3 regions of the Arthrobacter woluwensis genome follow, and region 2 is predicted to be linked to each of the others. Evidence: riboswitches for the same ligand, from Rfam matches in the RefSeq annotation. Region 2 holds a riboswitch; each other region holds the start of a gene.
The links. A riboswitch is a leader RNA that binds a small molecule or an ion and turns the genes downstream of it on or off. The one in region 2 is predicted to bind S-adenosylmethionine.
Positions count from the first base shown of each region.

Region 1: linked by a shared signal. The riboswitch ahead of QFZ52_RS10105 (aminotransferase class V-fold PLP-dependent enzyme) and the one ahead of QFZ52_RS04055 (bifunctional o-acetylhomoserine/o-acetylserine sulfhydrylase) in region 2 are both predicted to bind S-adenosylmethionine.
Region 3: linked by a shared signal. The riboswitch ahead of QFZ52_RS16180 (DUF1737 domain-containing protein) and the one ahead of QFZ52_RS04055 (bifunctional o-acetylhomoserine/o-acetylserine sulfhydrylase) in region 2 are both predicted to bind S-adenosylmethionine.

Region 1 is NZ_JAUSXR010000001.1:2,211,289-2,220,898, reverse strand. It holds gene QFZ52_RS10135 (transglycosylase domain-containing protein) at 1-434, opposite strand, end outside; gene QFZ52_RS10130 (SRPBCC domain-containing protein) at 487-1,032, opposite strand; gene QFZ52_RS10125 (hypothetical protein) at 1,095-1,844, opposite strand; gene QFZ52_RS10120 (metal-dependent transcriptional regulator) at 1,903-2,616, opposite strand; gene QFZ52_RS10115 (Nramp family divalent metal transporter) at 2,691-3,950, opposite strand; gene QFZ52_RS10110 (class I SAM-dependent methyltransferase) at 4,038-4,814, opposite strand; gene QFZ52_RS10105 (aminotransferase class V-fold PLP-dependent enzyme) at 4,934-6,343, opposite strand; SAM riboswitch class IV at 6,382-6,497, opposite strand; gene hisN (histidinol-phosphatase) at 6,570-7,391, opposite strand; gene rsgA (ribosome small subunit-dependent GTPase A) at 7,456-8,580, opposite strand; gene aroA (3-phosphoshikimate 1-carboxyvinyltransferase) at 8,582-9,610, opposite strand, start outside.
Region 2 is NZ_JAUSXR010000001.1:921,211-930,820, reverse strand. It holds gene QFZ52_RS04085 (lactonase family protein) at 1-624, opposite strand, end outside; gene QFZ52_RS04080 (RNA-binding S4 domain-containing protein) at 657-896, shown strand; gene QFZ52_RS04075 (alpha/beta hydrolase) at 880-1,536, opposite strand; gene QFZ52_RS04070 (SGNH/GDSL hydrolase family protein) at 1,642-2,505, shown strand; gene QFZ52_RS04065 (hypothetical protein) at 2,507-3,061, opposite strand; gene metX (homoserine O-acetyltransferase MetX) at 3,248-4,405, opposite strand; SAM riboswitch class IV at 4,416-4,530, opposite strand; gene QFZ52_RS04055 (bifunctional o-acetylhomoserine/o-acetylserine sulfhydrylase) at 4,685-6,004, opposite strand; SAM riboswitch class IV at 6,103-6,220, opposite strand; gene QFZ52_RS04050 (hypothetical protein) at 6,395-6,853, shown strand; gene QFZ52_RS04045 (VOC family protein) at 7,099-7,737, shown strand; gene QFZ52_RS04040 (hypothetical protein) at 7,985-9,595, shown strand.
Region 3 is NZ_JAUSXR010000001.1:3,105,932-3,115,541, reverse strand. It holds gene QFZ52_RS14320 (O-succinylhomoserine sulfhydrylase) at 1-963, opposite strand, end outside; gene QFZ52_RS14315 (rhodanese-like domain-containing protein) at 967-1,368, opposite strand; gene QFZ52_RS16180 (DUF1737 domain-containing protein) at 1,365-1,862, opposite strand; SAM riboswitch class IV at 1,871-1,977, opposite strand; gene QFZ52_RS14305 (FAD-dependent oxidoreductase) at 2,154-3,692, opposite strand; gene QFZ52_RS14300 (zinc-binding dehydrogenase) at 3,953-4,453, opposite strand; gene QFZ52_RS14295 (alcohol dehydrogenase catalytic domain-containing protein) at 4,509-4,865, opposite strand; gene QFZ52_RS14290 (SRPBCC domain-containing protein) at 5,078-5,611, opposite strand; gene QFZ52_RS14285 (GNAT family N-acetyltransferase) at 5,720-6,250, shown strand; gene QFZ52_RS14280 (aminodeoxychorismate lyase) at 6,278-7,201, opposite strand; gene cls (cardiolipin synthase) at 7,516-8,928, shown strand; gene QFZ52_RS14270 (helix-turn-helix transcriptional regulator) at 9,053-9,610, opposite strand, start outside.

The sequences.
Region 1 (9,610 bases), 1.3 Mb from region 2:
TATTGCTGGGTCAGGGTGGAGGCGCCCTGCCGGCCACCCGAGGCGTTGCTGACCAGGGCGCGCATGATGCCCATCGGATCGATGCCGCCGTGTTCGTAGAAGCGGTAGTCCTCGATCGCCACGAGCGCGTTGCGCATGTCGGGGGCGATCTGTTTGAGCGTCACATCCTGACGGTTCTCGCTGAAGACGGTGGCGATCTGCGAGCCGTCGGCTGCGAGGATCCTGCTCACCTGCCCGGGAGGGTTGATGGTGAGTTCCTCCGGCAGGCTGTCGAAGAACTGCACCGAGCCCTTGGTGGCGGCATCCGTGGCGGCCACCAAAGGCGCCAGGAAACCGACCAGGAGCGCACCGATCACGGCGCTCACGGTGGCGAAGGCCAGGAGTCTTCCACCCACTGCGGCCACGGACTTCAGGACATTTCTCGCAGGGCTCATCCCTTCGAGCCTAACGGAAATGCCTGGACGGCCGCTCAGAAGACGACGTGCTTCAGCGGTAGAAACCGTCCCGGAGGCGGACTCCGTGTTCCAGCCAGGCCTTCATCGCGGCGAGCATTCCGGTCCAGCCCATGCAGTTGCCGAAGGCCGCCGTGGCGCCGTCCTCCGTGGGCTTCCACGTGTGCTCGCGCACCACGACCTTGGTGCGGGCGCCGTCGTCCACGGAGGAGAACAGGAAGTCGACCACGGTGCCGTCCGCCTCGACGGACGTGCCCGGGGCCGCGCCCCAGCGCACCGAGATCGCCTCGCCCGGCTCGGCCCGGAGGACCGTGACGGGGACGGCGCCCGGGAAGTCCGCGAAGTCCCACTGGACGGTGGCTCCGGTCTCGAGGCGGCCCACCGCGCCGCCGGTGGTGAAGTACTCACTCAGGATGGCCGGATCGGCCACCGCCTCGTACACGTCCGCGACGGGCCGGGCGATGAAGCCGAAGACCTCGAAGCGGAGGTCCGTGACCGGAGCGCCGCCACTGGGCTCCTGCTGGGCGGCGGGATTCTGCTGGGCGTTCGGCTTCTGCTGGGTGCTGTCCTGGTCTTCCATGAAGTCTCCTTCTCTCGGGGCCCGGAACGTCCGGACCGCGTGCAGTGTCTGGCAGTGCTCCGTCAGCTTGCGGCCTGTCGTCGTTCCGCGGGCCGCCGTCGCACGGCGATCGTCTTGAGGTGATCCGGCCGGGCCGGGTCGAACCAGACATCCACCAGCTCACCGGTGACCACGGGATCGTCCGCGGTGATCATGGCCGGACGGCGGACGAACCGGCGGGTGCCGTTGAGGTCCTCGAAGGAGTAGGTGACCGACGTCAGAATCCGGTTGGACTCGTGGAACCGCTCATAGCCCTGGTTGGTGACCACTCCCGTGGTCAGCCGTCCGGTGCGCACGGTGTCCTCTTCACGGCGCCGGTCGGCGGCCCGCGCGCCCCAGGAGACCACGGACAGGATCCCCAGGAACAGGGCGATTCCGGCCAGCCACCAGGTCCCGGGAATCATCCGCGGTTCCCGGAACCATTCCGGTGCCGGCGCGACGACGGTCGTTCCGAAGGCGGCGGAGGCGCAGGCGAGGGCTTGAGCCGCGCCGAACCCGGGCAGCCGGGGATTGCGCACGGAGCGGGCGACCCAGGTGTTCAGGCCCACGATCGTCGCGCCTGCGGCGACGGTCAGGGCTATGATCCGGAGGATCCACTGCCACGGCTCCGGATCCTCGTTCTCCGTATCGAGCACGGTCACGAACGCGGTGATGCTGTACGCCGTCACGAAAGCGCCGAGGACCAGTGTGAGGCCGGGCACCCAGAGGTCCTGGGCCTGCGGGGTCCTGGATGCTTTGGCACGAGCGGCGGCGTCCGGATCGATGATGCTCATGCAAGGATGCAAACACGATGCCCCGCGATCCGCAATGCTCCGGGGAAGGAACGGACCCTCAGGGGAGGATGCAGCCCTCATGCGGCGAGTCGTCCGCGACCCAGAGGGCGTGCAGCGCCTGCTCGCCCAGCTCCGCGGTGTGGCCCTCCTGGCCGCCGGGAGGGGCCACATGAACCTGCAGTGCGCCGCTGAACGGCTTGCGTTCGCCGACCTCGACGACGGCGTCGACGTCCACGCCCTCCCGGCTGAGGTAGCGCAGGAGCTCCGGGTCGTCGTCGCTGATCCGGGTGATGAGCCCGTGGTGCCCCTCATCCAGCTCGGAGAGCAACCGGGCGTCGGGCAGCGCGACGGTGCCGTCGGCGGTGGGGATGGGATCGCCATGAGGGTCACGGTCCGGGTGGCCGAGTTTCTCCGCGAGGCGCTCCACGAAGGTCTCGGAGACGGCGTGTTCCAGGAGTTCGGCCTCGTCATGGACCTCGTCCCACGCGTAGCCGAGCTCGCGGACCAGGAACGTCTCGATCAGGCGGTGCCGTCGCACGACGGCGAGAGCCAAAGTCCGGCCCTCCGCTGTGAGCGTCACGGCGCCGTAGGGCTTGTGGTCCACCAGGCCGAGGTCCTTGAGTTTGCGCACCATCTCGGACACCGAGGAGTTCGCCACGCCCAGCCGCTGGGCCAGCTGGGTGCTGCTGATGGGCTTGTCCTGCCACTCGGTGAACGAGTAGATGACCTTGACGTAGTCCTCGATCGAGGAGGAGGCGACGGCAGACTTCACGGCCCCAGTTTAGTCGAGGCGGGCGACGGCGCCGGGGTGGTGGTCGGCCGCCGTCGCGCCGGAGCCGCGACTCCTCAGCCGCCCGGGACGAATGTCAGCCAGATCAGCACGCCGTTCAGGACGATCACGAGGAGGGCGCTCACGGCGGCCGCCACCTGGAGCGCGGGATGGTCTGCGTGACGGCCCATGACGCGGCGGTCCCGGCTGAGCAGGAAGAGCGGGATCAGGGCGAAGGGGATGCCGAAGCTCAGGGCGACCTGACTCAGCACCAGCACCTGGGTGGGATCCATGCCGACCGCCAGGATGATCACGGCGGGGATGAGGGTGAGGACCCGGCGCAGGAGGAGCGGGATCTGCACCTTGAGCAGGCCGCCCATGATCGTGGCGCCGGCGTAGGACCCGACCGCGGTGGAGGCGAGACCCGAGGCGAGCAGCCCGACGGCGAACACCGCGCCGATGACCGGGCCGAGCGTCGTCGTGATGGCGGCGTGCGCGCCCTCGATGCTGTCGGTGCCCTCCCGGCCGCTCAGGGCGGAGGCCGCGAGCAGCAGCATGCCGATGTTCACGGCGCCGGCGATGGCCAGGGCGGAGACGACGTCCCAGCGGGTGGCCCGGATGAGGCGGCTCAGAGCCCGGTCGTCCGGTTCCGGGCCACCCACCGGGCGGTGCCGGTCCCGGGAGAGCGCGGAGTGCACGTAGATCGCGTGGGGCATGACGGTCGCACCGAGCATGCTCGCCGCCAGCATCACGGACTCGGTGCCCTGGAAGCGGGGCACCAGGCCTCCGAGCACACCGCCGGCGCTGGGCGGGCTCACGATCAGACCGCACAGGAACCCCACTGTGATGACGGCGAGCAGCACGATGATCGCGTTCTCGAAGCTGCGCTGGCGCCGCCGGTTCTGCATCAGGAGCAGGACCATGGACGCCGCGCCGATGATGATGCCGCCGAGGGGCAGCGGGATGCCGAACAGCAGGTTGAGGGCGATGGCGCCGCCGACCACCTCCGCGAGATCCGTGGCGACGGCCACCGTCTCGGCTTGCAGCCAGAAGAGCCGCCGGCCCCACGTGGGGAACCTCTGCCCCAGGAGTTCGGGGAGGGAGCGTCCGGTGACCAGCCCGAGCTTGGCGGACTGGTACTGGACCATGACGGCCATGATGTTCGCGGCCACGAGGACCCAGACCAGCAGATAGCCGAACTGGGCGCCCGCGGTCAGGTTGGCCGCGACATTGCCCGGGTCCACATAGGCGATGGCGGCGACGAAGGCCGGCCCGAGCAGCAGGATTCCCGCGCCGCGGCGTGGTGCGACGACTCCTGGGGACAGCTCGGTCTTCATCTCATCCTCCTTTAGGCGAGCCGAACCAGGTAATTTCGGCTTGCCTAAAACTCTAGGCTCGGAGACCTCTCGGCGCAAGTGTGACCGTCAGCGCCGCGTGGTCTTCCACGCGTAGCAGCGGTAGGGGAGGGTGAGGATCTCCCCGGGGCGATGTCCGAGATGCTCGCAGAGGTACCACTCGAGGTTGCTGAGGACCTTCTCCCGGGTGGGGGCGGACGCCCGCAGGTAGTAGCTCCGGGATTTGGTCAGCTCCAGGAGATCCTCCGGCGTCACCCGGTCCTGCCACGGGATCACCGCGGCCTGGAGCTCGGTGAAGCCGGGCCCGACGGCGGGCACGAAGTGCGGCTTGATGACGTCACCGGCGTGCATGATGCGGGACAGCCGGTGCACCCACGGGACGGACGTGTCCAGCTGGTTCCAGATCAGTGCGAGGGTCCCGCCCGGCCGCAGGACCCGGAGGGCCTCCGCGCTCGCGGCGAGAGGATCGAACCAGTGCCAGGCCTGGGCCACCGCGATCAGATCGGCGCTCTCCGCACGAAGCCCCGTGGCCTCCGCCGTTCCCTGAACGGTCGCGACGCCGGGGAGTTCCGCATGCAGCTGGGCCAGCATGTCGGCGGAGGGCTCCACGGCCGTCACGTCCAGGCCGAGATCCACGAGCAGCGCGGTGTATTTGCCGGTGCCCGCTCCCAGGTCCACGGCCGATCGCGCGCCGTCCGGCACGCACCATGCAGCTGACTCCGCCGGATACGAAGGCCGGACCTGAGCGTAGTGCTCCCCGCCCTGTTCGAACGCGCGGCCCATCTCCCGGCGGGTGGTGGTGTCCATGCGGGGACCACCGGGCGGCGACACGTGACGGGCTGACATGCTGACTCCTGGACGATGACGGGATCCGCCCGCGGAGCGCGGGGCGGCTTGCCGTTTAAGGGTCGCACAGGGGGCGGACGCGCCGGCCCCTGTGCGACCGGACGTGCTGCGTCAGAGGATCAGTCCGTGGTGGTGCAGGGCGCGGCGCCCGCCGTGCCGGGGGTGTTCGGCGCCCAGTGCGGGTAGCTGCGCTGATCGTTCGCGGGAACCCAGCGTCCGGCGTCGACCACGTAGTCCCAGCCGAGACCGCGTTCGCGCAGCTGCCGGATCCCCTCGATGAGGCACTCGGCGTCCTCGAGCCGCGACCCCAGACCGAAGCTGGCCCGGAGCGATCCGGCGGGCAGGCCCAGCCGCTTGAGCAGCGGGTGGGCGCAGAACTTGCCGTCCCGGAGTCCCACCCCGTGCTCGGCGGAGAGGTAAGCAGCCACGAGGCCGGCGTCGTAACCCTCCACGGAGAAGTTCACCACGCCGATCGAGTCGGTGGAATCGCTGAAGATGCGGTGCACGGTGACGCCGTCCAGGGCGGCGAGACCGTCCTCCAGGTGGCGGCGGATGTCCGCCTCGTGCTGCTGCCACGAGTCGTGGTCGAGGGATGCCAGGACCTGGGTCGCCCGGGCCAGGGTGGCCGCGCCGAGGACGTTCGGGGAGCCGCCCTCATGCCGGGCCGGTCCGGTGGTCCAGACGACCGAATCGAGGCGGGCCTCCCGCACGGCGCCGCCGCCGAGCAGGTGGGGAGTCCCGGCGTCGAGCCAATCGGCACGGCCCACCAGGACTCCGGCGCCGAACGGCGCGTACAGCTTGTGGCCGGAGAAGGCGAGGAAGTCGACGTCGAGCGCGGTGATGTCGATCCGGCGGTGCGGCGCCAGCTGGGCGGCATCCACGACGATCCGGGCGCCGTACTCGTGCGCCAAGGCGGCGAGCTCGGCGATCGGCAGGATCTCACCGGTGACATTGGAAGCGCCCGTCACGGCCAGGAGGGCGACACCGCCGGCTTCGAGCTCCTCCCGGAGGGCCTCCACGGTGGCCGCGATGGTCTCCCGCGCCACGAGGCTCCGGTGACCGACCCGCTGCCAGGGGAGCAGATTGGCGTGGTGCTCGATGTCCAGGTAGAGCACGTCGCCGGCCTGTTCGCCCTGGCGCTGGGGGAGGCAGCCCGCCAGCACGTTCAGCGAATCGGTGGTGTTGCGCGTGAAGATCACCAGGTCATCCGGACGTCCGCCCACGAAGTCGCGCACGATCTCCCGGGCATTCTCGTACACCGAGGTGCTGATCTGCGAGGCGTAGCCGGCGCCGCGGTGCACGCTCGCGTAGTACGGCAGGATCTCGTTCAGGTAGGCCGAGACCACGCTGAGCGCGGGGGCGGAGGCGCCGTAGTCGAGATTGGCGTACCGGGCCGTGCCGCCCTGGATGAGCGGGGCCTGGATCTCCGCGCCGGTGACCGCGGCGAACGGATTGGCGGCCAACGACGGCGCGTGGGCGCGACCGGTTCCGGCGGCGGTGGAGCGGGGGGCGAGGGTGTTGACGGACATGCTGGACCTCTGCATCGTGGAGGGGCCCGCACAGGCGGGCACCGCGCTTGCCGCACCACTTTCTGTGGCCGGCCTGGTCGTCACCCGGGGCACCCCACCGCGTCTGGAGGGTTGCCGGCCAGCAAACCGGGGTTTTGCGCTGGCACTCGTGACCTGATTACGAGAGTAAAACAGCGGCGCGTCCCCGAAGGAACGCGCCGCCAATATTACGTGGAATATGACCTGCTCAGGGGGCCTGCAGCAGATCGTCCAGCCCGGGATTGAGCCTCCGGAGGAACTCTGAATGCAGGATGCCGTTGCTGGCCACCGCGTTGCCGCCGAACGGGCCGTCCTGCCCGTCGAGCGAGGTGAAGCGGCCACCGGCCTCGGTGACGATCGGCACGAGCGCCGCCATGTCGTAGAGGTTCAGCTCCGGCTCGCAGGCGAGGTCCACGGCGCCTTCGGCCAGGAGGCAGTAGGACCAGAAGTCGCCGTAGGCGCGGGTGCGCCAGACCGTGTCGTGGAGGTCGAGGAACTCGTCCCGCAGGCCGAGTTCCTTCCAGCCGCCCAGGCTGGAGTAGGAGAGGGAGGCGTCCTCGAGGCGGTGGACGTCGGACACCTTCAGCCGGGTGGCCGAGGCGAGGGAACGGCCCGTGTAGGCGCCATGGCCCTTGGAGGCCCACCAGCGGCGGCCCAGGGCGGGGGCGCTGACGACGCCGACCACCACCTGATCGTCCTCGATGAGGGCGATCAGCGTGGCCCAGACGGGCACGCCGCGCACGAAGTTCTTGGTGCCGTCGATCGGATCGATGACCCAGCGGCGGGAGGAGTGGCCCGTGGTGCCGAACTCCTCGCCGATGACGGAGTCCCGAGGCCGGGCCCGGGACAGCTGGGCGCGGATGTACTCCTCGGCGCTCCGGTCCGCATCGCTCACCGGTGTCAGATCCGGCTTGGTCTCGACCTTCAGATCCTGGGCTTTGAAGCGCGCCATGGTCTGGGCATCCACCTGGTCCGCCATGACATGGGCAAGCCGGAGGTCATCGGTGTAGTTCTGGGAGGAGTCCATCATGGGTTAAACCGTACCCACAAAGCACGCATCCCAGCTCATCCGGGGCGTGGACGTGACCGCGCCGTCAGGGAGTGCCGAGCTCCTTGGCCTCGCGTTCCTCCTGCGTTCCGGCGTCCAGCACCCGGCGCAGCGACTCCAGCCGCGAGGCTCCGGCGGGCCCGGCGTGTCCCTCGGCCACCCAGGCATCCAGGCCGCAGCCGATCGCCTGCGCGCCGTGCTTGCAGCCGCGCTCGCAGGCCTCGGTGCCGGGCGCCAGATCCGGGAACGCCTGCAGGATGCGTTCGGGATCGACCAGGGCGAGGCCGAAGGACCGGACGCCGGGAGTGTCCACGATCCACGTTCCGGGCCGCGCCCCCGGCATCTGGAGTGCCAGGGCGGAGCTGGACGTGTGGCGTCCGCGGCCGGTGACGGCGTTGACCTGTCCGGTGGCCCGTTCGGATCCCGTCAGGGCGTTGACCATGGTCGACTTGCCGACGCCGGAGTGCCCCAGGAGGACGCTGACGGAGCCGTCGAGCTCCTCCCGCAGTTCCTCGACGGCGGTGCCCAGCAGGGAGGCGGAACCGCCGTCGGCGCTCCGGGCGTCGATCCCGCTGGCTCCCGCCTCCGTGGTGCGGCTGATGATGACTTTGAGATCCAGGGCCTGGTAGTTCGCCAGCAGCTCGGCGGGGTCCTTCACGTCGGCCTTGGTGATGAGCAGGATCGGCTCGATCCCGGCGTCGTACGCGGCCACGAGGGCGCGGTCGATGAAGCCGGTGCGGGGCTCGGGGTTCGCGGCCGCGACCACGACCACGAGCTTGTCCGCGTTGGCGACGACGACGCGCTCCACCGGGTCGGTGTCGTCCGCGCTGCGCCGCAGAAGCGTCTTGCGGGGTTCGATGCGGACCAGCCGGGCCAGCGTGTCGGGATCTCCGGAGACGTCGCCCACGAGGGCCACGAAGTCGCCGACCACGACCGGGTTGCGCCGGAGCTCCTTCGCCCGCGCCGCGATCACCGTCCGCTCCTGCGGCGTCCCCTCGTCCAGGACGGCGGTGTAGCGTCCGCGGTCCACGGTGATGATGCGCCCGATCACCGCATCCGAGTGGCTCGGGCGGTCTTTCGTGCGGGGCCGGGACCCTCGTTTGCTCGGCCGGAGCCGGACATCGGATTCATCCCAGGAGGACAGGGAACGACCGGACTGACCCTGCCCCACGTCAGGAGCCAGCCTGAGTGCCGGCGGGCGAGATCTGCTCCGTGTCCCCTGCGCGTCCGTCCAGCATGGCCGTCCAGAGTGCGGGGAAATCGGGCATGGTCTTGGCGGTGGTGGCGATGTCCTCCACGAACGTCCCCGGCACGGCCAGACCCCAGATGGCGCCCGCGGTGGCCATGCGATGGTCTGCATAACTGTCCAGGACGGCGCCGTGCAGAGGGACGGGCCGGATGATCAGGCCGTCGGCGGTCTCCTCCGCGTCGCCACCCATCCGGCGGATCTCGGTGACGAGGGCCTCGAGCCGGTTGGTCTCGTGACCGCGCAGATGAGCGATGCCGCTCAGGCGCGACGGCGAGTCGGCCAGGGCGCACAGCGCTGCGACCGTCGGAGCCAGTTCGCTCGTGTCGGCGAAGTCGCCGCCCAGGATCCGGGACCCGCCCTGCACCACGAGGGTGGAGCCGTCCAGGGTCACGGTCGCGCCCATCCGGGTGAGGATGTCTCGCCAGAGGTCGCCCACCTGCGTGGTGGGGCTGGGCCAATGCGGCACGCGGACGGTGCCGCCCGTGACGAGCGCCGCTGCGAGGAACGGACCGGCGTTGCTGAGGTCCTGCTCGATCCGGACGTCGAAGGCGCTGATGGGGCCGGGGGAGACGAACCAGTGGTCCGGCACGGAGTCGTCCACCGTGACACCCAGGGACCGGAGGACTTCGACGGTCATCCGGATGTGGTCCAGGCTGGGCACGGGCTTGCCGGCGTGCTCGATGTGGAGGCCATCGTCGAAGCGGGCGCCGACCAGGAGGAGGGCCGAGACGAACTGGCTGCTCCCGCTCGCGTCGATGATCACGTGGCCGCCGGGGACGGAGCCTTCGCCGCGCACGGTGAAGGGGAGCGACGCCGGGGCGCCGCCGTCGTCGGACGTCAGGGTGATGCCGAGCGCCGCGAGTGCCTGGATGATCGCGCCCATGGGGCGCTGACGGGCGTGGGGGTCACCGTCGAAGTGGGTGTCACCCCTGCGCAGGGCCGCCAGCGGGGG
Region 2 (9,610 bases):
GGCGCCCTCGCCGACCCCAGCCGCGGGCTCCTCCAGGAGCAGATGCCGCGGTCCGGTGCCGGGCGGGAGGTCCAGCCCGCCCACGAGCTCCGGACTGTCCTCACCCAGGAGGTATTCGTCGACCCGGTCCCGGCCCAGGTCCGCCACGAGGAAGCGGTCCTCGCCCAGCGCGAGGGTCGAGTGGGCATGGGGCCCTTCCTGACGGTCGGCCACCGGGCCGGCGCCGTCCTGTCCCGCGCCCTCCTGTCCCACGGTCCACAGCGGTTCGGTGCCCCACGGACCGTCCAGCGGAAGACCGGAGACCGTCCCGGAGCCGTAGTTCGCGACGAGGAGCAGCCCGCCGGCCAGGCCGAGGTGACACGGCGACGACCCGCCGCTGCTCACCCGGGCCTTGACCGCGAGGGTCTCCGGGTCCAGCTCGACCACCTGGCCGGCGTCGAGCTCCTCCACGGCGAAAAGGCGGCCGCCCGGCCCGCACAGCAGGAACGACGGGTTGCGCACGCCAGAGCTCGTGGCCAGCACCGTCAGCTCCCCGGCCACCGGGTCGACCGTCACGCGCTGCACCCCGGAACCACGGCCGGAACCGTCCTCGGTGTAGCTGCCGAGATAGAGAGGGATGTTCATCGTTCCTCCGTGGGGTAAGGCATCATGGGGATATGACTTCTCCTGCACCGGACGGCATCGACACCATCGAGATCCGGGATTCGATGATCCGCCTGGGTCAGCTTCTCAAGCTCTCCTCCCTCGCCGACGACGGCGTGGAGGCGACCGAGCTCATCAAGAACGGGCTGGTCAAGGTCAACGGCGACATCGAAGACCGCCGGGGCCGTCAGCTGACGACGGGCGACGTGGTGACGGTCAACGGTCAGAGCGTCCGCGTCATCGCTGCGGGCTGAGCACCTCGAAGCCGAGGAATTCGGCGACGTGCCCCACTTCCTGAGGGCTGATGCCGTGCCACACGCCGCTGTACTGCACCTTGGTGGCGCGGGCCTTGCCGAGCAGCCAGGCCGCGGTGAAATCGACCTTCTCGCGCGGGATCACGGGGTCCTGCGGATCGCGGCCCCAGAAGAAGGGCGTGCTGCCGTCGAGCTCCGCGTCCCGGAACCAGTCGGTGCCACCCTCGACGGCGAAACCTGACAGCCCCACGATCGCCGCGAAGTCCTGCGGGCGGCGGCGCCACATGCTGGTGGCCATCGCCATGCCCATGGAGAACCCCAGAAGGCTCACGGAGGTGAACTCCTCGCGCACCCCGTCCAGCCACTCGAGGACGTAGTCGGTCGCGGCCTTGACGGCGTCGAAGGAGTAATCGAGGGATCCGGTGAGCGGGAACCAGGTGAACCCCGGCCCCATCGTCAGGGGCGCACGCACGCTCGCGACCACGAATTCGTCCGGGAGCTGATCCGCCAGCCCGAACAGGTCCGCCTCGTTGGCGCCGTAGCCGTGCAGAAGCACCAGCAGAGGCCGGCCCTGCCGCTGATCTTCGGGGACGGACCAGAGGACGGTGGGTGCGGGGAAGGCGGGGGCGTCAAGACTCATGGCTCGTATTCTGCCATCACGGCCTGATCGGCCCGGCCGAAGAGGGCGGCGCGTTCCGGAAGCTACGGTGGCGTAACCGAGCCGCCCGGGGGCATGATGGGAAGAATGAGCGACTCCTCTCAGTTATCTTCAGGGCCAGTATTTCCCGCGCCGGCTTCCTCTCCTCAAGTTCAGCAGGAGAGCGACGGCGGCCACCCGTGGTCCCGGTACGTGGCCCTCGGCGACTCCTTCACGGAGGGCATCGGCGATCCCGAGCCGGCGAGCCCGGGCGGCCACCGCGGCTGGGCGGACCGCGTGGCGGAGGAATTGAGCGCCGGACACCCGGACTTCGCGTATGCCAACCTCGCCATCCGCGGGCGTCTCCTGCAGCAGATCATCGATGAGCAGGTGGACCCCTGCCTGGACCTCAAGCCGGATCTGATCACCATCTCCGCCGGCGGCAACGACCTCATCCGTCCCGGCGGCGATCCCGACGCCCTCGCCAACACGCTGGACGCCGCCGTCGGCCGTCTCGCCTCCGAGGGCGCCACGGTGGTGCTGTTCAACGGCCCGGACACGGTGTCGACCGTGTTGAGCCCGCTCCGCGGCAAGGTGGCCATCTACAACGAGAACCTGCGCACCGTGGCCGCGCGGCACGACGCCGTGATCGCGGACATGTGGTCGCTGCGGCAGCTCGCCGGCTCGCAGTACTGGGACCAGGACCGCCTCCACTTCTCGCCCCTCGGCCACCACACCATCGCGACGATGGTCCTGGACGCCCTGAACGTCCAGCACACTCTGGAACCGCTCTCCCCCAAGCCCATGCCGGAGAAGACGTGGCGCACCGCTCGCACCGAGGACTTCCTGTGGGCACGCGAGCACCTGTTCCCGTGGGTCCTGCGCCGCCTGCGGCACCAGTCGTCGGGCGACGGCATCCAGCCCAAGCGCCCGGTGGCGGGGCCGGTGTTCCTGCCGGGTCAGGAGCTCTGACTCAGGACGCCGCCGGGGCCTGATCGTCCGGGGCCTGGTCGTCCGGGTCCAGATCCGGATCCAGGTCCCGGGGCGCGCCGGGCTTCCGGAACGCGATCCTCATGTGATCGCTCGTGAGGAAGTCGGCGATGCCGATCATGATGAGGCTGAACACGATCTGCTCGGTCACCATCCACAGCGGATACAGCCCGGGGATCGCGGCCATGACGAGCGTGACCACGGGGAAGATCTGCGCGAACAGCCGGAGCCGCTGGTACGCCCAGTACCAGCCCTTGGTCGCGCGCCACGCGAAGTAGAACAGGGTGGCCGTCATCCCGAGCACCACCACGGTGCGCATCCAGACGGCGAACGGCACCGGCTCGCCGCTGCTCGACAGCACCAGCGCGACGACGACGGCCCCGACTCCCAGCACGAGCTCCAGCACCAGGAGCCACAGCACCCAGGTGAAAGCGCGCCGCGTCTTCGGATGGAGCCGCTGCCGCTCCCCGATGCGGACGCCGGCCTGGCGGCCTCCGGCGATGCGGTCGAGACGGAGCAGCAGGTTTTCCAGAGCCATGACGGGATTATCCCATCCGGACCTGCGGAGATCCCCTCAGCGACTGCTCCATAGGATGTCGTTTTCCCCGGATTTCGCGGCGGAATGACTTCCTATGGAGCAGTCAATGGGTTGTGAGGGCCGGATGGGTTGTGAGGGCCGGATGGGAATCTGGAGGCGGGGTTGAGAATGCCGGATAGGCCCGCCTCAGGCGAAAAGCGTCCGGCCGAGCAGCGCGCCGAGCTGGCCCGCTTCCGTGAGGAAGCCGTCGTGGCCGATCTCCGAGGCGATCCGGTGCACCGTGACGTCTCCGGGCAGGGCCGCGGCGAGGGCCTCGGACTGCCGGGGCAGGTAGAGCCGGTCGGACTCCACCGCGGCGACGAAGAACTCGACCGGGCTGTCCGCCAGCGCCGCCTCGACGCCGCCGCGGCCGCGGCCGACGTCGTGGCTCATGAGCGCTTCCGTCAGCGCGATGTAGCTGTTGGCGTCGAAACGGCGGACGAGCTTGCCGCCCTGATGGTCCAGGTAGCTCTCCACCTGGTACCGGCCCCGTTCGGCGAGGGCGGAGGCGTTGAGCGGCGACTCGCCCTCCTGGGGTTTGCGGCTGAAGCGGGCCTCGAGCTCCGCCTCACTGCGATAGGAGATGTGCGCGATCCGGCGCGCCAGGGCCAGGCCCGCCTCGGGCGCCGGGCCGTCGTAGTAGTCGCCGTCGCGGAAGGCCGGGTCCTGGCGGATGGCGAGGGTCTGCGCCTGGGCCAGGGCGATCTGCTCGGCGGTGCTGTGGGCGCCGATCGCGATCACCGCGCACTTGCGGACCCGCTCGGGGAACCCCGCGGCCCATTCCAGCGCCCGCGCGCCACCCATGGACCCGCCGACCACCGCGAACCACTGCCGGATGCCCAGCTGATCCGCGAGCCGCGCCTCGGCGACCGCCGCGTCGCGGAGCGTGATGAACGGGAACCGGGAACCCCACGGTTTGCCATCGGGGGCGGGGCTGGACGGCCCCGTGCTGCCGTTGCAGCCGCCGATGATGTTCACGGCCACCACGAAGAACCGGTCCGTGTCGATCGCGCGGCCCGGGCCGACCAGTCCGTCCCACCAGCCCTCCTCGTCCGTGTCACCCTGTGCGACGTGCGCGCTTCCCGTGAGGGCGTGCTGGATCAGGACCGCGTTGCCGCCATCGGGCGCGAGCGTCCCCCAGGTCTCGTACGCGAGGGTGACGTCCGGCAGCTTCCCGCCGGCCTCCAGCTCCAGCGGCCCGACGACGGCGGTGCGCTGCACACCGTGGCGCGCGTCGGCGTCGCGCTCCTCGCGGGTGGTGGTGTCCCGCGCAGTGGACAGTGGACGGGATGCAGCGATAGTCATGGGGCCTCTATTCCTGAGCTTGCCCGCGCCGGCCGGCGCTGGGCCGAGTCTTCACCCGGGGCACCCCACCGCAGGAGGAGGGTTGCCGGCCAGCGAACCGGGGTTTGGCGCTGGCACTCGTGACTCTCGGACCAGTGTAAAGGATCGGAAGAGGCCGTTTCTGAAGATGACGCTTCATGAGACAGGCTCTCGGGATTTATGTTCGCCCAAGTGGCAGCAAGGGCCGCGCATTCCGAAGAATGCGCGGCCCGTGGATGTCCCGCGGATGCCCCGAGGGGCTCAGACGGCGGCCTTCGCGGCCCGGAAACCGGCGTCCAGATCGGCCAGGATGTCGTCGATGTGCTCGATGCCCACTGCGAGACGGACCAGACCCGGGGTGACGCCCGCGGCGCGCTGACCGGCCTCGCTGAGCTGGGCGTGCGTGGTGGACGCCGGGTGGATGACGAGGGAACGGACATCGCCCAGGTTCGCCACATGCGAGTGGAGTTCCAGCGCGTCCACGAACGCCTTGCCGGCTTCGAGTCCGCCGGCGATCTCGAACGCCACCACGGCGCCGATGCCGTTCGGACCGTACTTGCGCCCCCGCTCGTACCACGGGCTGCTCGGCAGGCCTGCGTACGCGACGCGTTCGACGTCGTCGCGCGCCTCCAGGAACTCGGCGACCTTCAGCGCGTTCTCCACGTGGCGCTCGACGCGGAGGCTCAGCGTCTCGAGGCCCTGCGCGATGAGGAACGCGTTGAACGGGCTGACGGCGGATCCAAGGTCACGCAGCAGCTGCACGCGGGCCTTCAGGATGTAGCTGAGGTTGGCGCCCAGCGCACCGTCCGCGCCGAGGTCGCGGGCGTAGACGAGTCCGTTGTAGCTCTCGTCCGGGGTGTTGAAGCCCGGGAACTTCTCCGGGTCCGCGCCGAAGTCGAACTTGCCGGAGTCCACGATCACACCGGCGATCGCGCTGCCGTGACCGCCCAGGTACTTGGTGGCCGAATGCACCACGATGTCCGCGCCCCACTCGAGAGGCCGGATGAGGTACGGGGTGGCAAGGGTGTTGTCCACGATCAGCGGGACGCCGGATTCGTGCGCCACGGAGGCCACGCCCTCGATGTCCAGGATGTCCTGCCGCGGGTTGGAGACGACCTCGGCGAAGAAGAGCTTGGTGGTCGGCCGGACGGCGGCGCGCCAGTGGTCCAGATTGTCCGGGTCCTCGACGAAGGTGACCTCGATGCCGAACTTCTTCAGGGTGTTGGCCAGGAGGTTGTAGGTGCCGCCGTACAGGCTGGGGCTGGCCACCACGTGGTCACCCGCCTCGGCCACGTTGAGGATGGCGAACGTCTCCGCGGCCTGGCCGGAGCTGAGCAGCAGGGCCGCCAGGCCGCCTTCGAGGCTGGCGATGCGCTGTTCGACGGCGTCCTGCGTCGGGTTGCCGATGCGGGTGTAGATAGGGGCCAGTTCGGCGAGCGCGAAGCGGTTGGCGGCGCTCTCGGCACTCGGGAACACGAAGGACGTGGTCTGGTAGATCGGCAGGGCCCGCGCGCCGGTGACGGCGTCCGGCTCCTGTCCGACATGGATCTGGCGGGTTTCGAAGGACCAGTTGTTGGTCATGGCTTTCCTTAGATTTCAAGGGCCAGGAACGGTCTCCCCCACCATCGCGGCGTCAGCCTTCCCGAAGGAGAACCTGAAGGGAAAGAGACGGCGCCCACGGCCCGCGCTTGCGTGCCGGCGTGCATGCCGACCCGCCTGGTCTTCACCCGGGGCACCCCGCCGCGGACGGAGGGTTGCCGGCCAGCAAGCCGGGGCTCGATGCTGGCACTCATGACCTGCAACCCAGGGTAGGGGGCCGGAGGGAACGCGGAAAAGGGCTGCGTCACAGAACGTCCCAGAGGCCCTCGCCTGCGGCGGCAAGGCGAATGGGGAGGTCTGCCCATTCCCCTCCGCAGCGCGGTGGGGTTGACTCTGAACCATCACTCACCCGCACCATCGAGGAGTTTCATCATGGGGATTCAGACACATCACACATCGCCGTTCGGCCGGCGCCTCCTGGCCGCCGTCGCCACCGCCGGACTCGCCGTGGCAGGCCTGCTCGCCTCGAGCGCTCCGGCGTCCGCCGGGACTCTGGAACAGCACGGCCAGGTGGTGAAGCAATGCTCCGGGATCAAGAAGAACACCTATGCGGTGGCCGGCACCACCGCCACCATTCAGTACTGGTACTCCACCAACAACGGCGGCACCGCCTGCGCCATGCTCTACGACAACAAGGCCGGCGCCACCAACCTCCAGCTCAACATCGCCACGAGCTCGGTGTACTCCCACGACCACGGGATCTACGAGTACTACGCCGGCGGGGTTCAGCTGACCAACATGAGGGGCAAGTGCGTCGGCATCGCGGCCAATGTGTACAACAGGGCCGGGGACAAGGTGCTCGGCTACCGCCACGTCAGAGTCTGCAACTGACCAGGTCTCCAACTGAGCAGGGGCTGCAACCGAGCAAGCCCCGCAACTGCTCCGCAAGGCATCCCCAGCCAGGGACCTCTGCCGCCGGCCCAGCCGCTCCAGCACACCCTGACCGCGCGTTCCGGGCCTGGACACCCAGGCCCGGAACCGGGGAATTCCGCCCGGGCTGCCGGGAATCCGCCGCCGTCGCGTGACTTAGGTAACCCTAAGCTGAGTGCCTAGTCACAAAGTGCAAGGATGATGCCATGCGCATGGATCACGTTTCTTACGCTTGTGAACGCGATGGCCTGGAGGCCACGGCGGAGCGCATTTCTGCCGCTCTTGGACTGCACGCGGTGCGCGGTGGGGTACACCCCCGTTTCGGCACCCGCAACATGATCTTCCCCTTGGCCGACCACAAGTATCTTGAGGTCGTGGAAGTCCTGGACCACCCCGCTTCGGACAAGGCACCGTTCGGCCAGGCCGTGCGGGCCCGCTCCGCGATGGGCGGTGGGTGGATGGGCTGGTGCGTCGCCGTGGACGACCTGGCCCCCTTCGAATCACGTCTGGGCCGCGAGGCCGTCCCCGGGAACCGCAAGTTCCCCGACGGCCGCGAGCTCATCTGGAAGCAGATCGGCATCCTGGGTCTCATCGCGGACCCGCAGGTGCCGTACATGCTCAAGTGGGAGGGTGACTCCACCCTCCACCCGTCGCTCGTGTACCCGAGCGACGTCAGGGTCTCCAGCCTCACCATCGCCGGTTCCGCGGAACGCGTGACCGAGTGGCTCGGCGAGGAAGTGGAGAACCCGCTGGAGGACGTCGCCGTGGAGTGGATCGCTCCGCACGGCACCCCCGGCATCATGTCCGTGACCTTCGAAACGGCGAACGGCTCCGTGACCCTCTGAGGCTCACCCGCCCACGCCGCCTGAAGGCCGCCTGTTCCGCATCGCGCGGAGCGGCGGCCTTCGTCGTACCCCGCTTCCCCGGCGCCACCTCCTCTTTCGGAGCGGCCCGTGTTCAGTACGATGAGTCCACCAGCGACGGCGCCACGCACCGACGAGGCCACGGCCGCCCAGAGGTCCGCGGAGCCGCTCGCTGATCAGGCCACGCTCGCCGGCGCGGGCGCGGTGTCAGAGCCCAGAGGGAGGGCCCATGAAGAGAACATCACTCGCAGCCGCACTCGCACTGCTGACCCTGCTGGTCACGTCCTGCACCCCCGACGGCGGCCGGCCCGCCCCGCCGGCGCCGTCGCCGACGCAGCGGGTCGTCCCAGCAGGCAACCCGGACCGCGACCAGGCCGCCGTCCGGCGGCAGCTGGCGGCCGTCGATCCGTGCGCGCTGCTCGAGCCCCGCACCACCGCGGTCCTCGGGCGGAAACCCGAGCTCGTCAGCACCACGCCGTTCGACTGCCGGGTCCAGGATGAGGGTGTGCAGGCCGTGAGCTACGCGGACAGCACCGCCTCCCAGCGGCACTGGCAGGAGCGGCTCGATCTCGGCGGTGTGGTGGCCTACCGCTCCACCAAGGCGACCGGCCGGTGCACGATCAGCCTGCCGGTCGACTTCGACCACGCCATCACCCTCGCCCAGGATGCGGTGGGCGCCTACGACTGCACGCAGCCCGAGGCGTACGCCAAGGCCGTCGCTCCGCGCCTGCGGGATGATCCGGCGTCGTTCGCGCGGAAGGACCCCCGGCCCGGCGTCTCCGTGTGCGATGTCCTGTCCTCGGCACTCGGGCCCCTCCCCACCGGGCAGGCCCTGGCGCCCCGCAAGTCCTTCACCAGCAGCCTCGCCGAATGCGGTGTCTGGCGGGACGCGGCGGCCTCGGGCGGCGCGCCCGTCTACACCCGGCAGGCCCTCACGCTGGCCTACCGGCAGCCTCTGGCAAAACTGCGCACCGGGGGCGGCTGGCAGGACAGCGAGGTGCGGCCGATCGCGGGGACCGATGTCCTGTTCTGGAAGGATTCCGGAGCCGGCTGCACGCTCCTCTGGGACGCCTGGCCGAACCAGACGCCCGTGCGCGACCGTGTCATCCAGGCACAGGCCGAGGCGGCGACGTGCGCCGACGCCTCCGCGCTCGCGCAGAAGCTCATCCCCGTCCTCGCCAAGGCCGCGCCGCAGACCCTCGCGAAGACGCCCCTCGTGTACTCGGCGACGGAGCCGGACCTCGCGGCGCCCGGAGCGTGCTCCCACGTCGTGGACCAGGACCTCCGGAAGTGCGCACCCGCCACGGGTGCCGCCGCGTCCTCGGACCCGCGGCAGACCGTCGCGTACGGCGCAGCGGATGCCGACACCCTGTGCACGGCCGCGGCCCCGACGGTCCGGAGGATCGCGGGGTCGGCGCTGGAGGCGGTCACGGCCGTCCCTCCGGGCGACGGAGTACTCAACCCCGGTGTCCTCCCGGTGCTGTGCGAATTCGTCGAGCCGAGCCACAGTGTGGTGGTGCGCATCGGCGCCGTGGCGGATCTGCCGCTGAACAGCAGGCTGCTCCTCACGCAGACCCGCACCGCCCGCGACACCGACTTCGCCGGGCATGCGGCCAAGACCAGCTCCGGGGAGGTGCTCCGCGGCGCGCCGGACACCCGGAGGACCGCCCTGATCGCGGACACCACGGCCGAGGCGCCGGGCCTGCTGCTGGTCGAGATGTCGGCCCTGCCGGACCGCGGCCAGGGCACCGGCAAGGTGTCACCGGCGGCCCGGGAGCGATTGAACGGCTTCGACGACCTGGCCACGGCGCTCAGCAAAGAACTGCTCGGCGCCCGCTGACGGCACGGGCACCCG
Region 3 (9,610 bases), 2.2 Mb from region 2:
AAGCGGCGCGAGCTCGAACGTCAGCACGGTGCCGCCCGCGCTCATCTGCTGTTTCGCCAGTTCGAACTGCGGGTGCGAGGGCAGCAACGGATACTTCACCCAGGTCACCCCGGGCTGCCGTTCGAGCCACTCGGCCAGCTTCAGAGCGGAGGCGGACGAGTGCCGCACGCGCATGTCCAGCGTCTCCAGGCCCTTCGTCAGCACCCAGGCGTTGAAGCTCGACAGCGACGGCCCCGTGTGCCGCATGAGGTTCTTCACCGGCCCGTCGATGAACTCCTTGGTCCCGAGGATCGCGCCGCCCATGACGCGCCCCTGCCCGTCGATGTGCTTGGTCCCGGAATACACGACGACGTCGGCCCCCAGATCCGTGCAGCGCTGCAGCATGGGGGTGGCGAAGACGTTGTCGGCCACCACGGTGGCGCCCGCGGCGTGCGCGAGCTCGCTGACCGCGGCGATGTCCACGATCTCCTGCATCGGGTTCGACGGCGATTCGAAGAACACCGCCTGCGTCGGCACGGACAGGGCCTCGCGCCACTGCTCCAGATCGGGCCCGTCGACGAACACGGTCTCCACGCCCCAGCGCGGCAGGATCTCGTTCAGGATCACGAAGCAGGAACCGAACAGCGACCGCGCCGCGACCACGCGGTCCCCGGCGGCGAGCAGCGCGCCCAGGGCCGTGAACACCGCGGACATGCCGGACGCCGTCGCGAAGCACGCCTCGGTGCCTTCGAGCAGCCGCAGCCGCTCCTGGAAGGTGGCGACGGTCGGATTGCCGTAGCGCGAGTACACGAAGCGCTCGTCCTCACCGGTGAAGGCGCGTTCGGCGGCCTCCGCGGAGTCGTAGACGAAGCCCGAGTTCAGGAACAACGCCTCGGAGGTCTCGTAGAAGCCCGTGCGGTCCAGCCCGCCCCGGACGGCCTGCGTGGCCGGCGACCAGGACGCGGCCTCAGGATTGAACGCCATGCCTCACGCCCCGATGGTGGTCGGCAGGCCGCTGTTCTTCCAGCCGTTCACGGTGCGCTCCCCGAAACGGTCCGGGACGCCCTCGAAGCCTTCCAGGACGTTGTACGAGGACCAGCCCGCCGCCGTCGCGGCTTCGGCCGCCGCGATGGAGCGCTGCCCGGAGCGGCACAGGAACACGAGCTCCGCGGTGCCCGCCTCCGGCGCCTGCTCGGCGAGCTCCGTGAGGAAGCCCTGGTTCGGCGCGCCACCGGCCAGGTTCCACTGGATGAACAGGGGGTCGCCGGACGGGGCCTTCGGACGGCCGATGTGCGCCCACTCCGCCTCGGTGCGCACGTCCACGAGGATGGCGCCGTCCTTGAGCTTGTTCCAGGCCTGCTGTGGCGTCAGGTCACCCGCGTAGCTCACAGGGCACCGCCGTAGGGGGCGAAGCCGGTGGCGGGGACGGCGTACGGGTCGACGACCGGGGCCGGCGGCGCGGGCGGCGCGTAGGGCAGGACGACGGCCTGGGCCGCGATCACCGTCTCCCCGTTGAAGGTCACGGACGGGCTCCCGTAGAGGATGTACCCATCGGCCAGGGCGGCGGAGACCCGTTCGCAGAATTCGCGGGTGTCCGGGCCGGTCAGGAGGCGGTAGGGCAGGCGGGCGGGCGTCTCGGCCGTCACGTCCTGGGGCGCGACGGCGGGCGCGGCGGCAGTGGCCTGCTCGGCGGCGGGGGCGGTCGCCGTCGTCGTGGCGGCCTTCGCGGGGGAGGCCTTGGCGGCTGCCGGCTTGGCGGCCGCGGCCTTCGTGGTGCGCGGAGCCCGGGTGGCGGGCTTGGCCGCGGTGCTCCTGGGCGTCGTGGCCTTGGCGGCGCCGGCGGTTCCGGCAGGGGCGGACGTGGGTTCTTTGCGGGCAGGCAAGTGGGGCTCCTTCGCGCTTGCAGTTGACACATGCCGAGTAGTCACCTGAGGCACCCCGCCGCGTGTGGAGGGTTGCCGACCGGTCAGTCAGGGCTTGTCACCGGTGCTCGTTACTCTGCAAAAAATCTAGCACCAGGCCCCGGGGAGAAGTGTGACGGGAGGCTTCATCTTCTGTCATGAACCGGGCGGATTCGCTCACGGAAACAGCACCCACGGAAACGTGGTTCACCCCGGGAAATTTCAGGGGGTGAACCACGTTTCCGTGGGTGAACGCGCAGGACCGGCCGGCGCTCACTCCTCCGGCTCGTGGGTCGCGGCGCCGGTGGCCACGGAGTCGACCACCAGATCCTGCGTCGCCGGTCCCTGGAGCACCGTGCCGTCCGGGGCGAACCGGGACCCGTGCAAAGGGCAGTCCCAGCTGCGTTCGGCGTCGTTCCAGCGCACGATCCCGCCACGGTGCGTGCACACGGCGGAGAGCCTGCACGTGCGCCCGCCGACCGTGGAGACGGCCTCGGGTCCGTCGCCGTCGTGCGCCACCACGCCGTGGCCCTCCCGCGGCACCACCTCGTGGGCGTCCGGCGGCGAGAGGAAACGGGAACTGACCCAGTCCTTGGCCCAGTCGACGGCGACCGCGGCGTTCTGCGCGAGTCCGGACCTCAGGCCGGGGCTGGTGGCCGAACGGTCCCGCAGCCTCTCGGCCCACGGCATCCGACCGCCCAGGATCTCGGCACTCAGGGCCAGCCCGGCCGCCATGCCGGTGCTCATGCCCCACTTGTCGTACCCGGTGGCCACGAAGATCCGGCCTCCGCCGAACGGCATCGGTCCGATGTAGGGCAGACGGTCCGCGGAACGGTAGTCCTGGCCGGACCAGGTGTGGGTGACCTCGGCTCCGGGGAAGTGGTGCCGGCCCCAGTCGAGCAGTTCGTCCAGGCGGGCCTGGGGCGAGGGTTCCTTGCCCGTCGCGTGACCGTTGCCTCCGATCAGGAGGAGGTCGCCGCCGTCGTCGTCCGGGGCGCTGCGGAGCGACCGCGCTGGCGTCTCGACGGAGAGGTACATGCCCTGCGGGACGGGCGTGCCCGGAGGCAGCCGGAGTGCCGCGGCGTAGGACTGCGAGGGGTGGAGCCGGGCGAAGTAGCCGCCGCGGTCCAGGAACGGAATGCCGGTGGCGAGGACGGCCCGGTCCGCGAGGAGCCGGCCGCGGGACGTCCGGAGGATGAGGCCTTCCTCCTCCTGCTCGATGTCGTGGACGCGGGTGCCCTCCAGGAGCACACCGTCGTGGGCGAGGAAGTCCCGGGTCATGGCCTCCAGGACGTCCATCGGGTCGAACTGCGCCTGGTCGTCGAGGCGGAGTGCGGCCGTGATCGGGAACGGCAGCTCCGTGGCCGCGACCTCAGCCACGGCCAGCCCGGCGTCCCGCGCGGCCTGGAACTCGGCGCCCAGCTGCCGCGCGCCGTCGTCGGTCACGGAGAAGACGTAGGCGTCACGCCGCTGGAAGGGGACGCCCTGTTCCTCCAGGAATCGGAGGAGCCAGGCCTGACCCTCCCGGTTGCCCTCGACGTAGGCCTCCACCAGACTCAGCGGATGGCGGTCACGCAGCGCGGACAGCCGGGTGCCCTGCAGGAGGCTCAGTTTCGCGGTGGTGTTGCCGGTGGTGCCGGAGCCGACGGCGCGGGCCTCCACGATCGCGACGCGCTGGCCGCCACGGGCCAGCAGCAGCCCGGTGGCCAGTCCGCTCAGTCCCGCGCCGACGACCACGGTGTCGTAGCGGGCCTCCGGAATGAATTCGCCGGCTCCCTCAATCGGTGGCCGGTCCAGCCAGAGTGACGTCATGGTGTTCCCCTTCCTCGATCGGATGGAACCACCGTCACCGGGTGATGCGCCGTGCTCCCGACGGCGGCGGCGGGGCGTCGCCCCTCCCTTCCACGCTAGGCCGGGGCCGGGGAATCCAACACCCCCTCTGTGGGCGGGCTCTGCCAGGGGCGCTGACGGAAGCGCCCCCGGAAACGTGGTTCACCCCGGGAAATTTCAGGGGGTGAACCACGTTTCCGTGGGTGAAGGCGCGGGAACCGGCCGGCCCGGCGCTGCGCCCGTCAGTCGAGCGTGACGACCACCTTGCCGCGGACGTGGCCCTCCTCCAGCAGCCGGTAGGCGTCCGCCACCTGTTCCACGGGGAAGGTCGCTTCGAGGGGCAGGACCAGGGAACCGTCGGCGAGGCCCGCCGCGATGCGCTCCAGCGCGCCCGGACCGGCATCCCCGCCACCGGTCGCGATGAACCCGCCGTCCTGATGGCCGTGCGCGGCGATCGCGGTGATGCGCTCCGCGGGGACACCGAAGCCCTGCGCCACGGTGATCACTTCGGTGCCGTTGAGGTCAGCAGCGGCAGTGGGCGTGCCGATCTCCGCGACGCGGTCCGCCAGGCCCGCGCCATACGTGACGGGCACGGCGCCGAGTCCGCGCAGGAATTCGTGATTGCGTTCGGACGCTGTCCCGATCACCGTGGCTCCGGTCGCGACGGCGAGCTGCGTGGCCAGAACGCCCACGCCTCCCGCGGCCCCGCCGATCAACACGGTGTCCTCCGGCGTCAGCTTCAACTGGTCGATCGCGGCGGCAGCGGTCCGTCCGGCGATGTCCAGGGTCGCGGCCAGCTCATCGGAGAGTCCGTCCGGGGTGCGGTGCAGTCCGCTCGCGGGGACCAGGACCGAAGTCGGCCACCGCTTCGTGCCGCTTGCCGCCGAACACCCGGTCGCCCACGGCGAAGCCCGTGACGCCCTCGCCGAGTTCGTCGATTTCGCCGGCGAAGTCGTTGCCGACGCCGGAGCCGGGAGCTCCGCCGAACGCCTCCGCCGCGGGGCCGCCGTGGAAGATCTTGAAGTCGACCGGGTTCAGACCGGCGGCCGCGACGCGGACACGGACCTCGCCCGGGCCCGGCTGAGGCACCTCGCCGGCGACCAGCTGCAGGACCTCGGGTCCGCCGAACTCTTCATACCGCACTGCACGTGTCATGGTGATTCCTCGCTTTGCGCTGTCGGCGTCGTCCCGGTCACCTCTCGCGTGAGGGGCCGGTCCGGCGCACTGTTCTCACTGATGCTGTTCCCACTGATGCCCCGTGCAACGGGACTCGCGACGACGGCATTCCGGATGCGACGTCAGATGACGGGGAAAGGGCTCGGGCGCGGGTCCGACAGGGCGCGTGCGGGGTCAGAGGGCGCGTAACTCTACTGCGGCAGCGGGGTGGAGAAGGCGCCCAGCTCGGAGAGGAGGTCGGTCAGGCGGGCCAGGCCGCCGTCGTCGTCCGAGCCGCCGACCTCTTCGCGGGCGGCGGGCGAGGTGAACATGGCGATGGCCTCGAGGCGGCAGCCGCCGCCGGGCAGTTCGAGGAAGTCGAGGACTTCGAGGACGGGGCCGTGCGAGTCGGCCTCCGCCTCCACCGTCTGCACGATGCGCCACGGCTCGGAGACCTCGTGGAAGGAGCCGTAGAAGGTCCAGTCGTCCCCGCCGGCGCCCACGGAGTAGCTCCAGGATCCGCCGGTGCGGGCATCCCAGCGGCGGAACCGCAGTTCGACGCCGTCCGGCACCAGCCAGCGGGCCAGCCAGAGCGGGTCGGTGTGCGCGCGGAACACGGTCTCAACGGGCGCGTCGAACTCCCAGACCCTGTTGATGCCGCGCAGGCCCTGCCATTCCTCGAGCTGCCGGATGCTCTCCACCTGTTCGTCCTCCTTGTTCTCCTGGAAGTCTGCGGCGGCCGTCATCCAAGGTCAACGACAGCCCTCATCGGGCGGCACAATTCGTCACCGGCGTTCATCCCGGGTCATGCGGCGCAATCCCGGGACTGGTTGACTGGAGTGATGATCCGCGCCATGACCACTGCAGACTTCCGTGCCGTCCAGGACCTGGAACGTGCCGCCGGCGAACTCTTCCGGCAGGCCGGGATGGCCTCGATCGCCGACGACGAGCCCTTCAGTGACGCCGTACTGGCCACTTTCGCGGCGTCCGGCTGGGCGTGGGTGCTGACCGTGCCGGCCGGCGGGGTTGCGCCGGTCCCCGGCGTGGAGGACGCCACCGTCGAAGTGGCTGGCTACGCCGTCGGCGAGGTGGTGGACGGCGAGGCCCACCTGGAACAGCTCAGCGTCGACCCGCGACACGGCCGGCAGGGGCTGGGCGCGCGGCTTCTGGAGCACTTCCGTACCGTCGCCCGGGATCGCGGGATGCGCCGAGCAACCCTGACGACCTTCAGCGAGATCCCCTGGAACGCGGCCTATTACGCCCGGCTCGGATTCGCCGTCCTGCCGGAATCGGAGTGGGGGCCGGAGCTCCGCGCCAAGGTCGCCGAGGAGGCCGCCCACGGCCTGGACCGCTGGCCGCGCGTGGTCATGGCCGCGGAGCTGTAGGTCGGGGTTCCGGCCGCGCGACCCCGCTTATTCGATGCCGGCGAACAGCCGGTTCAGTTCCTCGGTGAGTTCCGCCGCAACGGCCGGGTCGGAGCCGATCGTCCTGCCGTCGAGGTGCTTCACCGGTGCGATCAGGCGGATCGAGGAGATCAGCCACACGGCGTCGGCGTCGAACAGGTCCTCCGGCTCGAGCGGCCCGTAGCCGAGTTCCCAGCCTGCCTCCTTCGCCGCGGCGAAGAGGGCGCCCTGCGAGGTGCCCGGGAGGATCCCGGCATCAAGCTGCGGCGTGACGAGACGCTTGGTGACCGAGCCGTCGTCGTTCACGTCACGGTGCGCGAGCAGCACGGTGGAGGTCGGCCCTTCCAGCACCCGGCCGTCCGCGGACGTGAAGATCACGTCATCCGCGCCGAGCGAATGCGCGTGCCGCAGCGCCGCCATGTTAACGGCGTAGCTGAGGGTCTTCGCGCCGAGCAGGAGCCACGGGGCGCGCTCGGCGAGATCGCTGTCGTAGCCGCGGTCCAGCAGCACGACGTCGATCCCCTCCACGCGCTGCTTCTTCCCCAGAGCGGGGGCCGGGCTGGCCTGCACCCACTCGGTGGGCGCCCCCGCCCCCTCCACGCCACGCGTGACCAGCAGCTTCACCACGAACTCGTCCACGCCGGGGTGCGATTCGAGGTACTCGTCCACGGCCGTGCCGATCGCCGCGCGCCACACGTCCGCATCGCTGATCGCGAGGTCCAGGGCGGCGGCGGACCCGGCCAGGCGGGCCAGGTGCGCGGGGAGCTTGCGGAGCTTGCCGTCGAGCACCAGGAGCGATTCGAAGACACCGTCACCGCGGGTCGCGCCCAGGTCCGTCGCCATCAGCTGAGGCACGGAGGCATCCGCCACGCGGCCCTGCGGGAAGGCGGGATCGAGGAACACGAGCACGGTGCTGGGGGACGTCGAAGTCATGGGTCCAGCTTAGAGCCGCAGCCCCTGAGGTGCGCGCGGCCCGGTGGTGTCTGCCCAGCATTGCGTGCTCAGTTGTTGCGGGTGTCCGGCCGGAATACCCACAACAACTGAGCACACAACACGAGGGGAGGAGAGGTTCGCGCAGGGCCGCGCTGGGAAGCCCGCCCCGGAAACGCCCGGGGACGGATATTCTCAGGGGAGACCGCGGCCACCCGGGACCATCCGGAGAGGGGAACGCGACCACGACAAGGGGGAGATGCGTGCTGCCATACAGCTGGCCTCAGGAGTGGTCGGTGGGGTTCACCATCTGGGTCATGGCCGACATCGTGATCCGTCTCGTCCTGCTCGGTGTGGTGCCCGGCAATCGCCGTCCCACCACGGCGATGGCGTGGCTGCTGGCCATCTTCCTGGTGCCCGACGCCGGCCTGGTCCTGTTCCTGCTGTTCGGCAACTTCCGGCTCAAGGGCCGCCGCGTCCGCGAACTGGAGGACGTCAACCGACGGGTGCGGGAGGCCAGCTCCCTCTTGGAAGGCGAGTCCGAGCAGCTGCACCTGCCGGTCTGGCTGCGTTCCGCGATCGAACTCAACCACCGGCTCGGAGCCCAGCCGCTCACCACCCGGAACCGTGTCGAACTCATCCCCGGCTACTTGGAATCGATCGATGCGATGACGGCGGCGGCGCGCGGGGCCAAGCGCTACGTCAATGTCGAGTTCTACATCATGGCGTACGACTCGGTGACGGAACCGCTGTTCACGGCCCTGGAGGAGGCGGCCGAACGAGGGGTGGAAGTCCGCCTGCTGTTCGATCACATCGGCACGCTGCGGGTACGGGGCTACCGGCGGCTGCTGCGGCGTCTGAAGAATTCCCAGATCCGCTGGCGGCGCATGCTTCCGGTCATGCCGTTCTCCGGGCAGTGGCGCCGCCCGGACCTCCGGAACCACCGCAAGATCATGGTGGTCGACGGGGAGGTGGCCTTCACCGGGTCGCAGAACCTCACGGAGCCCTCCTACAACAATCCCAAGCACCGCAAGGCCGGCCGCCACTGGGTGGAGCTCATGGCCCGGGTCGAGGGGCCGGTGGTCGCGAGCCTGAACGTCGTCTTCGCCACCGACTGGCTGAGCGAGACGGATGAATCCCTGGAGGAGCAGATCGTCCTGCCCGAGGCGGTCGACGGCCACATCCCGGCCCAGGTGGTGCCGAGTGGGCCCGGGTTCTCCCAGGAGAACAACCTGCGCCTGTTCAACACGCTGATCTACTCCGCGCAGGAGCGGGTCTCCATCTGCAGCCCGTACTTCGTCCCGGACGATTCCCTGCTGTATGCCATCACCACCGCCGTTCAGCGTGGCGTTCACGTGGAGCTCTTCGTCTCTGAGCAGGGCGACCAGTTCCTGGTGCATCACGCCCAGCGGTCCTATTACCAGGCCCTCCTCGAGGCCGGGGTGCGGATCTTCCTCTACAAAGCGCCCGCCGTGCTGCACGCGAAGCACTTCACGGTGGACGAGGAGGTGGCGGTCCTCGGCTCGAGCAACATGGACATGCGGTCCTTCTCCCTGAACTTCGAGGTGTCCCTCATGATGGTGGGCCCCGAGATCGTGTCAGCGCTGCGGAAGGTGCAGGAGGCCTACCGGGCCACTTCGCGGGAACTGACGCTGGAGGAGTGGCAGGAACGGTCCGTGCTCTCGAAGTACGTGGACAACGTCTGCCGGCTCTCGGCCACTCTGCAGTAGCTGCATCGGATCTGGCCGGACCCACGGCTTTGTGGTTCGCCCACGGAAATGTCCGTGGGTGAACCACGAAAGCGTGGGCGACGCCGACGGGGGGCTGACCCGGACGACGCCGGGCCGGGCGGGGTCAGCGGGAGGCGGCGCCGCCGTCGTCCGTCGCAGGGTCCTGTGCCGGCGTGTAGACGATCAGCTTCAGCGCCGGGGCGTCCGCGAGCGTGAGCTGGTGGTGCTCGTAGGTGACCGTGCTGCCGTCGAGGTGGTTGAAGCTGCGGGTCCGGGGCGTGAACCCACGGATGCCGTGCGCCTCCCACTGGGCGCGGAACTCCGGGCTCGACTGCAGGAGTCCCGCCACCAGACTGGCCTTCCGGGCGTCCTCGATCCGTGAGCCCGTCTCGGCCCGGAACTCGGCGAGGAACTGCGCGCTCGTCTGGTCCCAGTCGGGCAGCAGGGCACGCACGGCCGGATCCGTGAAGACCAGTCGCAGCAGGTTCCGGTCCGGCCCGGAGACCTCCAGGACGCGCGGGAAGAGCGAACTGTAGGCGTCGTTCCAGGCCACGATGTCCCAATTGCCCTCCAGCGCCAGGGCAGGGTTCGGGTCGATCGCGTCCAGGAGCCGCTGCACGTGCGCGGTGGTCTCCGCGGTGCCGAGGCTCGGCGCGGGGGCGGCGTACCCGAACGGGGTGAA